Regions from separate parts of the Pseudoalteromonas sp. C12FD-1 genome, predicted to be linked through region 1. Evidence: predicted binding sites of a transcription regulator. Region 1 holds the regulator's gene; each other region holds the start of a gene.

What was found. The regulator LexA, encoded in region 1, represses DNA repair genes until DNA is damaged. The targets are predictions, from matches to a motif close to TACTGTATNNNNATACAGTA.
Region 2: a site for LexA is predicted at 1,658-1,677, ahead of WDB87_RS02910 (LexA family protein). Genes of this name have one in related genera too.
Region 3: a site for LexA is predicted at 1,548-1,567, ahead of WDB87_RS14380 (DNA topoisomerase III). Genes of this name have one in related genera too.

Annotation. Positions count from the first base shown of each region.
Region 1 covers NZ_JBBEVD010000070.1:33,689-37,886, reverse strand. Annotated here, with positions in the region: gene ctaD (cytochrome c oxidase subunit I) at 1-344, opposite strand, end outside; gene coxB (cytochrome c oxidase subunit II) at 344-1,480, opposite strand; gene lexA (transcriptional repressor LexA) at 1,952-2,569, opposite strand; gene WDB87_RS11935 (PaaI family thioesterase) at 2,746-3,186, shown strand; gene WDB87_RS11930 (hypothetical protein) at 3,191-3,571, opposite strand; gene WDB87_RS11925 (DUF7218 family protein) at 3,802-4,053, shown strand; gene WDB87_RS11920 (hypothetical protein) at 4,196-4,198, shown strand, end outside.
Region 2 covers NZ_JBBEVD010000037.1:76,504-80,701, reverse strand. Annotated here, with positions in the region: gene WDB87_RS02915 (Y-family DNA polymerase) at 1-1,244, opposite strand, end outside; gene WDB87_RS02910 (LexA family protein) at 1,229-1,645, opposite strand; gene WDB87_RS02905 (hypothetical protein) at 1,876-2,385, shown strand; gene WDB87_RS02900 (endonuclease) at 2,522-3,256, shown strand; gene WDB87_RS02895 (hypothetical protein) at 3,358-3,585, shown strand; gene WDB87_RS02890 (AHH domain-containing protein) at 3,552-3,965, shown strand; gene WDB87_RS02885 (hypothetical protein) at 3,965-4,198, shown strand, end outside.
Region 3 covers NZ_JBBEVD010000072.1:2,252-6,449, reverse strand. Annotated here, with positions in the region: gene WDB87_RS14390 (flagellar motor protein MotB) at 1-653, shown strand, start outside; gene WDB87_RS14385 (hypothetical protein) at 867-1,352, shown strand; gene WDB87_RS14380 (DNA topoisomerase III) at 1,582-3,522, shown strand; gene WDB87_RS14375 (M20 metallopeptidase family protein) at 3,545-4,198, opposite strand, start outside.

The DNA of each region.
Region 1 (4,198 bases):
CTGGGCAGTGCCATATCTGGCGCGCCAATCATGAGCGGTACCATCCAGTTAGCAAGCCCCGTAAAGGCCGGCATTACAGCACCAAACACCATAATTAAACCGTGTACTGTGGTCATCTGGTTAAAAAAGTGTGGGTCTACCAATTGTAATCCTGGCTGAAATAACTCAGCCCGAATAACCATGGCCATTGCACCGCCAATTAAAAACATAGTCAGCGAAAAAATTAAGTACATGCTGCCAATATCTTTATGGTTTGTTGTGTATAACCAACGTTTAAAACCTTTGGCTGGGTGATGACCGTGGTGAGCGTCATTGGCGTTAGGTTGTTCTACTATGCTACTCATTAGTTCGCCTCCGCATCAAGTGCTGCCTGAATTTCACTAGGTTGGATGACATCACCCGTATCATTACCCCACGCATTACGCTTGTAGGTAATTACTGCCGCAAGCTGCTTTATTGATAACTGTTTAGCAAATGCCTGCATTGCAGTCCCTGGACGACCATGGATCACAACATCTATATGATCTTTTATATCACCTAAAACAATTGGATTGCCTTTTAACGCAGGAAACACGCCCGGTAATCCCATTCCTGTTGGTTGATGACACGCAGCGCAACTTGCCATATACACTTGCTCGCCTAAAGTCATTAACTCTTCTTTAGGCAACGTTTGATCAAGCAAAGCAGCATCGGCTAATGCCGCTTTTTGCTTAGCTTGCTTAGCATCTGCAAGCCATGCGTTAAAGTCCTCTTGCGACTTAGCTTCAACCACCACGGGCATAAAACCATGATCTTTACCGCACAGCTCTGCACACTGTCCTCGGTAAATACCTTCTTCGTTAATGTTGGTCCACGTTTCGTTGATAAACCCCGGATTGGCATCTTTTTTAACGGCAAAATCAGGGACCCACCAAGAGTGGATAACGTCATCTGAGGTCATTAAAAAACGCACCTTTTGATTAATTGGCAGCACTAAAGGTTTATCAACCTCAAGTAAGTAATTAGGGTTTTTATTAGCAAGGTTGGCTATTTCGTCTTGAGGGGTAGATAAAATAGAGTAAAACTCTACGTCTTCGCCCATATATTCATAATGCCACTTCCACTGTGACCCTGTAATTTTAATGGTTAAGTCGGCCTTACTGGCATCCTCCATTGCTATGAGGGTTTTAGTGGCAGGGATTGCCATGGCAATTAAAATAACAAACGGAATGGCAGTCCAAAGAATTTCTACTTTGGTACTTTCATGAAATTGGGCAGGGACTGCCCCTTTAGATTTACGGTGATGAATCAGTGCCCAAAACATTATTGCGAACACTATCACCCCAATCACACAACATATTAAAAATATGGTCATGTGTAGCTGATATACATTATTACTTATATCGGTTACGCCCTTGCGCATATTGTATTGGCTATTAGCCAGCACTTGCTGCGGGAACATAATCAACACAAGCCACAAGGTAGAGGTCAGTTTACCCATGTGACGGCTCCTTTGATGCTATTGCGAATGCAAAGCGAAGAGGCATACGGCTTAAACGCCAATTCGTTATTTTTATTTTTTAACCAATCTTATTTTTAATTGGTATCGCTAGGACAACAAAAGGTTTGTGTATATTGTGTGTTCTCATAACTAAAAAGCTGTGAGTTATTGTTAGTCCAGCACATTAATGATTAGCTAAAAAACGTACAACAAGCAAGTTTTAGTATAAAAAACAATCAAGTGATATTTTAAAATTGATTAAATTACGAAGTATTAAATTGTTATTTAACAGCCAAGATACGAGCAAAATTAAGGGATGTAACACGCTTAGGAAGATAAAAGTATGAGTGAAAAAAAGTTTACAGGCTAAATAATTTTAGGCCGCTTTGAGGTAGTGGAAGGTCTTTTTTAAAACAAAAATGCACACTTAACAGTGCGCATTTATAAAAAGTGACTTAAAAATAGTTAAAATTACATCCAGTCAGCATTTCTTATTACGCCAACAGCTAAACCTTCAATATTAAAAGATTCGTTTTCAAGGTCTACTTCTATAGGGGTAAACTCTTCGTTTTCGGCGTGTAATAATACTTTTCGGCCTGCTTTTTCTAAGCGTTTTACAGTTACATCTTCATCTACTCGTGCAACCACAACTTGGCCGTTTTCTGCTGTTTGAGTACGGTGTACGGCAAGTAAGTCGCCATCCATAATACCTATATCTTTCATACTCATACCGTTTACACGCAGTAAAAAGTCTGCGGCGGGTTTAAACATAAGTGGGTCTATTTTACAGTGACTCTCAACATGTTCTTGCGCCAAAATAGGCGAACCTGCTGCAACTCGGCCTATTAATGGCAGACCTAGTTGCTCTGGCTCTTCTTCTTCAACTAATTGAATACCGCGGCTTGCGCCTGGCTTCATTTTAATAACGCCTTTTTTGGCAAGCGCTTTTAAGTGCTCTTCTGCGGCATTGGCACTTTTAAAACCTAATGTTTGTGCAATTTCGGCACGTGTAGGAGGCATACCAGTGTCTTTAATAAAAACTTTTATTAGTTCGAGTATTTGAGCTTGGCGTTTCGTTAATGGTCGCATACAACTGGTTTTCCATACAGTACATTTAACTGTGAGTATATACAGTTAAATAAAAATCGCAAATTTAAATTGCGCTTTAATTAGCTAAACCAAATACACATGTGTACATTTTAGGTAATTATTAAAATTGCATATATAAAATGCTATAAACAAGGTTTTAATTCAAAGGAGTAGTTATGAGTATTTGGTATCAACCCATCACATTAGCGCTTTGCAAACAGTTAGATGAAGGTATAAACGGCCAAGGTACTTTAATGAAAACCATGGGGATAGAAATAACCGAGATAGGGGAAGATTACCTAGTTGCGACTATGCCCGCAATACCTGAGCATCATAACCCAATGGGAATGGTACACGGCGGCGCTAATGTAGTACTTGCCGAAACAGTTGCTAGTTATGCTGCTAATTTTGTTGTTGATTTTACAAAGTTTTACTGTGTAGGGCAGGAAATTAGTGCAAGCCATTTAAAAGCGTCACGCAATGGGACGTTAACAGCAACGGCTCGTGCATTTCATATTGGTAAGCGCAGTTCTGTATGGGAAATAAAAATAACCAATAGCCGCAACGAGCTTTGCTGCGTATCAAAAATGACCGCAGCAGTGGTTGAGCGAAAGTAATAGCTTACTTTTCGATAGGGTAAATTGTTATTTCCATACCCGCGCCAATTGCAGATATACGTAATAACGTGTCTGCATGCAGCGCCTGATTAAAACATTTTGGTGACGTACCAGACTCAAAACCAATATCAAAGGTTCTGCGAGAGCAGCTTAGCCATTGCTTGAGCGCGTTACGAGAACACGACTCAATAAGCTCGCACAAGTGGTTAATAGCTTTATCTGGCGTGGTTATGTCACCTGAGGCTTCAATACGCGCAAGTTGACGATATTCGTCTTTGTCATAATGTAAAACCATCGCGTTTTTCTTTAAGTCTGCCACTAGGGCGCTAATATCTTGTTTAGACTCAAGCTCTAGATCTACATTTAAAAATTGAATTTCCGACATTGTCTGCTTTTTACCCTCTTATAGTTTCATCGCAAACTTTAACGCAGTTTTACTTTTATACCAAATCAACTAAGCGGTAAACATGGCTTTATTAATAGAAAATGCCTGTTTAAACGCCATTGGCACCTAATTTGCCTTATAAAACGGGTTAGGCTAGTTACGCTTAATTTTACCGTTTATGTATGAAAGTTATACACACACTGTGTAATTAAACGCTCAGGAGAGAAGTTATGGTAGATCATGGCCCGCAAATTAAAAACGACGATCAGTACGATGCGCTTCGCGATGAAGGCATGAGCAAACAAAAAGCCGCACGTATTGCTAATAGTAATACTCATAAAACAGCTGTAAAAGGCGGTAAAGCCTCAAATTATGAGCAACGTACAAAAAAACAGTTATACGATAAAGCAAAAGAGGTAGGCATTAGTGGCCGCTCTAAAATGAGCAAACAAGAGCTAATAAACGCCCTGCGAGAGAATTAAACGCAGCCTCTCTGATTTTTATCGCTCCTTTTTATTATTTTTATAAAGTTAGAGTAAGCTTATGAATAACTGCGACAAAATGCCGCAGTAAAAGCATGGACTGCTGTAATACACTAACGCTAAAAATAATAAGAAGCACAAAATG
Region 2 (4,198 bases), on a different contig from region 1:
ATAGGGATATCTGTCCAACGAGTCGTATAATGTGGCGATAAGAAAGCTCGTTTCATATTCCAATTCTGTGTTAGCTTTTCACTGCCTATTGATAAAGTTCCTACACCATAACGTTTATTTATAGTATCTAAGCATTTCATCATTTTAGGTTTATCCTCACTCACAGAGAACATATCGGCTTGCTGAAATGATTCACTTTCTAATTCTATAGCTCCTATACCGCAGCGATAAAAGCGCGTATCCGGTTTATAAATTTCATCAATAACTTCAGAAACAGCCTTAGCTATAACGCTGGTGTCTGATGTCGGTATGGGAAATTCATATAGAAGTGATTTTTTGTAGTGCTCATCTTCATGTGGCGAGCTGGCAGCAAAAATAACTATACGCTTTGTTAATGATTGTTGTCTTCTAAGTTTTCGCCCAACAATGGCGGCATGCGTTACTAAAGCCGATTTTAATGTCGTTAAATCAATGACTCTTTCACCAAAACTTCTTGTTGAGTATATTTCTTTTTTATCTTGCTTTACTTCATCCCAACTTAAACAGGCAATACCATTTAATTCGCTGACCGTTCTCTCTACGACAACACTGAACATACGCCTCATTGCTTTAGGGTTTTGGCAAGCCAAGTCCCAGGCAGTATTAATTTGCATTAACTTAAGCTTTTTTCCTAAACGAGAGCCGATACCCCAAACATCGGTAACATCCATGCGCATGAGTATTTCTTTACGAGATTTTTCATCGTTAATAACGGCCACACCGTTGTACCCAGATAGTTTTTTTGCTGCATGGTTGGCCGCTTTCGCTAGGGTAGGTGTTGTGCCAAAGCCTGCACCAACGGGCAAACCTGTTTCTCGCCAAACTGCTCGGCGTATCGTATGTCCATAGTCAGCCCAGTCATTGATGATTTTAGAGAAACCAGTAAAACGTAAAAACGATTCATCAATACTATAAACATAATGGTCATCACAAAACCGATTTATAACAGTCATCATTTTTTCACTTAAATCAGCGTAAAGCTCATAATTTGAAGAGCGAACCACGACATGGTGCTGTTCTAAATAGTTTTTAATCTTGAAGTAAGGCTGAAATTTGGGGATGTTCAACTTTCGTGCGATAGGGCATATGGCGCAAATACATCCATCGTTATTTGTAAGTACTACAACCGGTTTTGAGCGAATCGAAGGGTCAAATACCTTCTCCGCACTTGCGTAAAAAGCGACAGCATCTACGAGGGCAAACATCGACTGAGCTCTATTTTGTTTTTGTGTAGGCGGATACTGGTTGTGACTACACCTTCGAGTTTGAAGTCATCTTCAGGTGAAACATAAACAGATTTGTAGCTTTTGGATGCTGAGATTAGCAAGCGGTTTGTTTTATCTATTATTTTACAAACAAACGACCCATTATAACTCGCAACGACTACATCGCCTGAACTTACGTCTTCAGCTCTATCAACAACGAGCAAGTCTCCATCGAAAATCCCTACATCTTGCATCGATTGACCTGAGGCCAGCCCTATGAATGTGGCGTTAGGATGCTTGATAATTAGCTCATCGATAGAAATACCTAGCTCTGTGTATTCTGCTGCTGGAGATTCAAATCCCGAAATCCCTGCCTCAATATAAATTGGAATAACGAACATACACACCTCAAATACTGTTTGTATATACAGTATAATTTAAGGTTTAAATTAAGCCAAGATTCTTTTTGTGAAGATGATAGTTTTATTAGAGCTGATGTAAGCAGGTTTCATTCTTTAATATTAAAAACCCTTTTAATAACAATTAGTAAAATTTGCATCCTTACGTTAAAATTTAGCGAAGGAATAATGAGCTTACTCAAAGCTTATTTTAATTATGGAATAATTTACTAATGACTTTAGTTAAAAACACTATTGTATCTTTTCTGATACTTAGCTTTATTACTGGCTGCTCAGCCTCTAGACACGCCATCATTTCCGGTGACTCTGAATTAACAGATGCCCAAGTGTGTCGAAACTACCTCAATGATAAAGATATCCTTACTAAAGGTTATATCGCTGAGGATACTGATGAAGCGAACTATATTTACGCGCTTAACAAAGAAGTTGAATATAGAGCACTAACCGAATACAAATGTGAGATTTTAGCTGCGCAAGACAGAAAAGAAATCGCTCAAGGCGTTATTGCAGCAGTTGTTGCGGTAGGTGTCGTCGTTTTAGCTGTTGCTGCGGCAGAAGCTGGCGGGTCAAATAACTATTCTTCTGGTTATGCGTGGGACCAGTTTTATGATGGTAACTACAACTTAGTTTGGCGTTGTCGAGATAAGTCTACAGGCCAATTTGCCTATAACAGCGCTTGCTCTGGACAGTACAAAACTGACAATACTTGGACTGGTAAGTAACTTTTCCATTTAATTTTAAGAGTATAATATCTAAGCTCTACAACAAAAATTGTCAGTCACCACAAATGAGAACTAGCTTATTAACTCACTTATTATATGTGACATATTTAAACCGAAATAGGTACCAAGAATCATAATGAAAGCATCAACAATTACACTGTTATCAATACTTATTTTCTCTGCTGCCTCTTCTGCAAACCAAGAAATCGACTCTTTCAGCAAAGCTAAACGACTTCTAGAAAAGCAGGTATATAACAACCACCGCGTTACACTTTACTGTGGTGCGATATTTGACGCTAATAAAAAAGTAACCGCGCCGGAGGGTTTTTCTACAACAAAGTACGTCAAACGAGCTAAAAAAATTGAATGGGAGCACGTTGTTCCAGCAGAAAACTTTGGTCGTACTTTTAGCGAATGGCGAGATGGTCATAAGCAGTGTGTAAATAGTAAGGGTAAATCATTTAAAGGTCGACGATGTGCGGAAAAAGTAAATACAGAATATCGTTTTATGCAAGCTGATATGTTTAACCTTTATCCGGCCATTGGCGCTGTGAATGCTCTCAGAAGCAATTATAACTTTACTATGCTTCCAGCAGCTCAAAGCGACTTTGGACTTTGTGCGATGAAAATTGACGAGAGAAAAGCCGAGCCACCTGAAATAGCCAGAGGGAAAATCGCACGTACTTATTTGTATATGGAAAAAACCTATAAACGATACAACATGAGTAAAGCGCAACGCCAGCTGATGAATGCCTGGGATAAAATGTATCCTGTTGATGCTTGGGAGTGCACCAGAGCTGAGAAGATTTCAAAGCTACAAAAGAATCAAAATGATATAGTTAAAAGCCGCTGTGAGAGTATGGGTTTCTAACTATATTGTTTTGAAGTGGCTGTATATTCAAATAAAGCTTTCAAGCTTGTACATATCTGTAAAAATATCTATATTAGAAACAACATTTAAAAGGAGTTTTTATGCGTCAAGAAATACATGAAGTAACTATTCAAGATATTGAAAATGATTTATTTCTCGTAACGGGTGACCGTGGTTTAGCTAAAGCCCAAGCCCATGCGTTTTCCATACATTATCGTGGAGAAATTATAGACTCGGTTAAATATAAACGGGGCTTTATCTCAGCTGATGACTTAATCTATTCACGCCATGTACGTTGGGAGCATATGAAAAAGCTGCTCAAAAGCTAGCCGCAAATATGGCGAAGGCTGGGCGTGGAAATAAACCCAAGAATACAGCGGCTCATCATATAGTGTCTTGGAATGATATGCGTGCTGCCCGTTCAAGGCTTAGATTAGCAGCGTTCGGTATTGATATTGACCATGAAGCAAATGGTGTCTACTTACCTCGGTTTCAAAAGCATGTTCCAATGGATATCCTTCCAGATGCTTATCCTCATTCGAAAATTCATACAGGCAAATATTACTTGAATATTGAGTTCTTACTTAATGAAACGATAGCAGAGGGCCTAGGTCGACAAGGTATTATCGAAACGTTGAAAGAGATAGGTGAAGAACTTGCGGATGGTACATTTCCAATCACTACATTATTGACACAAGGTAATGCTTAATGACAGACAAATTTAATAAAGTATACAGTGTGAGTGTCGAGCCTGATGAGTTTCTCTTACTTAATGAAACGGGGTTCGAACAAACAATTCAATTGACTGAGGGCCAGTTGTTAATGTTCGACGGTATGAGCATGAGAGACAATTGGAGAGAGTTGGCCGTTGATTGGTTGATAGAGCCTAGTACTGCTCACCAAAACTTAAAGAAGCCTGATATAGCTGGTTTGGGTGCTTCA
Region 3 (4,198 bases), on a different contig from region 1:
CCATTCAACAGCAAACCGTTGAAATGACCCAGCAAATGCTTGAGTTTCAAGCGGGTGATGAAAGCTCCGCTGGTGGTAGACAAGAACAACGTGGCGATAAGCGTGGTGGAGAGTCACGTAGTACATCGCAGCAGCAATCTTCAGAGCAAGCAACTTCAGCGGCCGATCAAGAACAAACAAATGAGCTAGTGAAAAAAATAGCGCAACAGCTCGAAAAACAAATTATAGACGGGGCAATTGAGCTTGAATCCCTCGGTCAGCAAATTATTATTCGTATCCGTGAAAATGGCTCATTTCCCTCAGGGAGTGCATTTTTACAGCCTAAGTTTAAGCCCATAATTCAAGATATTGGTAAATTATTAAAAGATGTACCTGGTGAAATTACGGTTTCGGGGCATACTGATGATTTTCAGGTTTCAAACGAGTTATATATTAATAATTGGGACTTATCGTCAAAACGCGCGGTAGCAGTAGCAAGTGAATTACAAACTGTTCAAGGGTTTGATAAAAACCGCATGATGGTAGTAGGGCGCGCTGATACACGCCCGCTGGTGCCAAACGATTCAAACGAAGATAGACGCAGAAACCGCCGAGTTGAAATATCAATTTTACAAGGTAAGGCCAAAGAGTCAGACCCTATTGATGTACGCTAGGTTATTGCCTAGCGTTAAACTTTAGTAAATTAGTTTCTTTTTAAGGTACTTTATCCCTTCAAGTATCTTGGCAATCTCATTATTTTAGCTTACAGTACATTTCCTTAACATATGTAATGGAGTGCCTGTGAAAATAATCAATAAATACTGCGATATGCCGGGAAATGGTGATGGTACCGACGACGATACAAAAGAGAAATAAGGTAAAACATTTTGCCTGATTGGTTTTTGTATTTCGTTAGTATTTTAAGTAAAAGCTGGGTCTTTATGCTAAGCCCGGCTCTTTTATTATTTTTTATATTTAAAGATTACCTAGCCTTTAGGTTTGCATTACTGACCGTCGCTTTCTTCTTCTTTGGGGGGATAACAGCCTCTAGCTTGAGAGAGTTTGACGATATTTATATTTATCGTTATTTAGTATGGGCGGCTACCGATATTATATGGATGGCGTTAATAGCTTATTGGGGAATAAAAGATAAAGTTTATTTATGGCAATGCGTTATTGGTCAGTTAGTGGTTATTGGCGCACCTATATTACAATTATTCAGATTAGTTGACCGTCACCTTTGGGATTTAGCGTACAGCACCATTATTTACAAAACGTTAATGCCCTTTATCAACATTGGCACCGTCATAGTGTGTTATTTACCTTTAATCATGCTCTTAGCTAAAAAAAGTAATACCAATCCGCATAAGTAAGTGATCTATTTTGAGGATGGATAAACGTATTGATAGCAAGGCAAAAAATTCGCTATTTAGTTGTTCTAAATGAGAATTTTTTAACGCAGATAGCGACACGTTTAGCCCCGCAAAATGATTAGATATTATTACGGATTGGTATAATACCCCCTAAGAAATAGAAAGCGCTCCATCTTCTAAATAGCTGTGCTAAACTACTGTTCATATAAACAGTTAATGAGCAACTCCCATGAAACTCTATATCGCAGAAAAGCCATCACTTGGCAGAGCCATTGCTGATGCATTGCCAAAACCACATAAAAAACACGAGGGTTATATAGAAGTGGCTAATGGTGACTGCGTCTCGTGGTGTATAGGGCATTTGCTTGAGCAAGCTGAACCTGATGATTATGATGCACGTTTTAAAAAGTGGCAATTTGAACACCTTCCCATAGTGCCACAGCAATGGCAGCTCAAGGCAAAAACGAAAACGCGTAAGCAATTAACTATTTTAAAAAAGCTAATTAAGCAGGCATCAGTACTCGTGCATGCTGGCGATCCCGATCGCGAGGGTCAACTTTTGGTAGATGAGGTAATAGAGCAAGCAAAAATAAGCAAAACTAAAAAGCAAAGTATCCAACGTTTACTTATTAGCGACTTAAATTTAGCTGCCGTAAAAAAAGCGCTTAATACTATGCGTTCAAATCGTGAATTTATTCCACTTAGTGTATCAGCGCTTGCACGTTCTCGTGCTGATTGGTTATTTGGTATGAACCTTACACGTGCTTATACACTGGCGGGTCAAAAAGCAGGTTTTGGCAATGTGTTGTCGGTGGGTCGTGTACAAACTCCAATTTTAGGCTTAGTGGTTAATCGAGATAACGAAATAGCTAACTTTGTATCTAAACCATTTTATGAAGTGTTAGCACATTTATTAACTTCCGAGCAGCAAAGCTTTGTGGCCAAATGGGTGCCAAGCAAAGCCTGCGAGCCTTATCAAGATGAAGAAGGGCGTGTATTAAATAAAGCACTCGCTGAAAATGTTGCCTCGCGAATAGCCAATCAGCCAGGCGAGGTTACAGCGCTTGAACAAAAACAAAAAAAACAAAGCGCGCCACTGCCTTACAATTTATCGGCACTGCAAATAGATGCAGCAAAGGCATTCGGTATGGCTGCTCAGCAAGTGCTCGATATTTGCCAAACGCTCTATGAGCGCCATAAATTAATTACTTACCCTCGCTCAGATAATCGCTATTTACCTAAAGAGCAGCATTTAGATGCGCCTGCAATTTTAAAGGCAATTGCAGCTAACGGCGGTCAAAATACTGAGTTTGTGAATGGGGCAGACGCTAAAAAACGCAGCAAATGTTTTAACGATGCAAAAGTGGCTGCGCACCATGCAATTGTTCCTACCGCCAAACAATTAAAAACAGCGACTTTGGCGCCTGATGAGGCAAAAGTGTATCAACTTATTTGCAGGCATTACCTAATCCAGTTTTACCCCGATTACATTTATAACGAAACCAAAGTAGAGGTAACAATTGCGGGAGGTTTATTTAAAGCCAGCGCAAAGCAAGACGTAAGCTTAGGGTTTAAGGTATTAATGGGTAAAGCCGAGCTAAAAGATGAAGCAACCTTGCCTCGTTTAACAAAAGGAATGGTGCTTAACTGCACTAAAGGTGAAGTGGTAGAAAAACACACTACGCCACCGTCTCATTTTACTGATGCAACATTGCTAAGTGCCATGACCGGCATTAGTCGTTATGTAAAAGATGCGCAAATTAAAAAGATCCTCAAAGAGACCGATGGATTAGGAACAGAGGCAACCCGCGCAGGAATTATCGAATTATTATTTAGGCGTCGTTTTTTAAAACGAGAAGGTAAAGCAATTAAAGCAACGCAAACAGGTTTGGCACTTATTAGTGTTTTACCAGAGGGCTTAGCTAGCCCCGATTTGACCGCTAAATGGGAGGCGAGTTTAGGCAATATTGCTCAACAAGCAATGAGCTACCAACAATTTTTACAGCCACTGCTGGTGGAGCTTGAAGGTTTTGTAAAGCAGGCAGCTAATTGTGATAGCCATATATTTTCAAAGCTTCCTAAAGCACCGCCTAAAAAGCGCTTTGCTAAGCGTGCTAAAAAAGCATCATTTAAAAAATCAAACTATAAAAAGAGCTCAGCAACTACTTAATCGCTGAGCTTTCAAATACGGCTTATTTTTTATTAAATAACGCAACTGCAGCGTTACTCATGGCTTTTATACCGGTAGGTAATGCTACTTTATAATCTGGCGCAAATTTACTTGAGTGTAATGAAGGGAGTGTTTGGTTACTTTTTATCGCATTTGTATATTGCTGCTGGTTTACACCACCTAACCAAAATAACGTAATAGGAATGTTTTCGTCAGTTCTACCGTACAGTCCAAAATCTTCACCAGCCATAACCGCCTTTGTTTCAAGTACATTAGTTGCGCCAATTGCATCAGCAATAGCACGTCTAACAATATTTGTTTGCTCTGGGTTATTGTAAGTAGATGGAATAGACTCCTCTTCGTGTACATGAACAACAGGGTAGTGTGGCTCACTAAGGCCTGCACTTTGAGCAATACCGGCTGTAATACGTTTTATTGCAGCTATTTGCGCCTCACGTACCTCTGGATTATAGCTTCTAAGAGTAAGCTGAAGTTTTACTTCATCGGAAATGACATTATGCTTTGAGCCACCATGAATAGAGCCCACAGTTACAACTGAAGGTTCAAGTGGAGAAAGCTCGCGGCTAGTGATTGTTTGTAATGCTAATACTGTCCGCGCCGCAATAACTACAGGGTCTACGGTAGTATGCGGGTAGGCGCCGTGTCCGCCTTTACC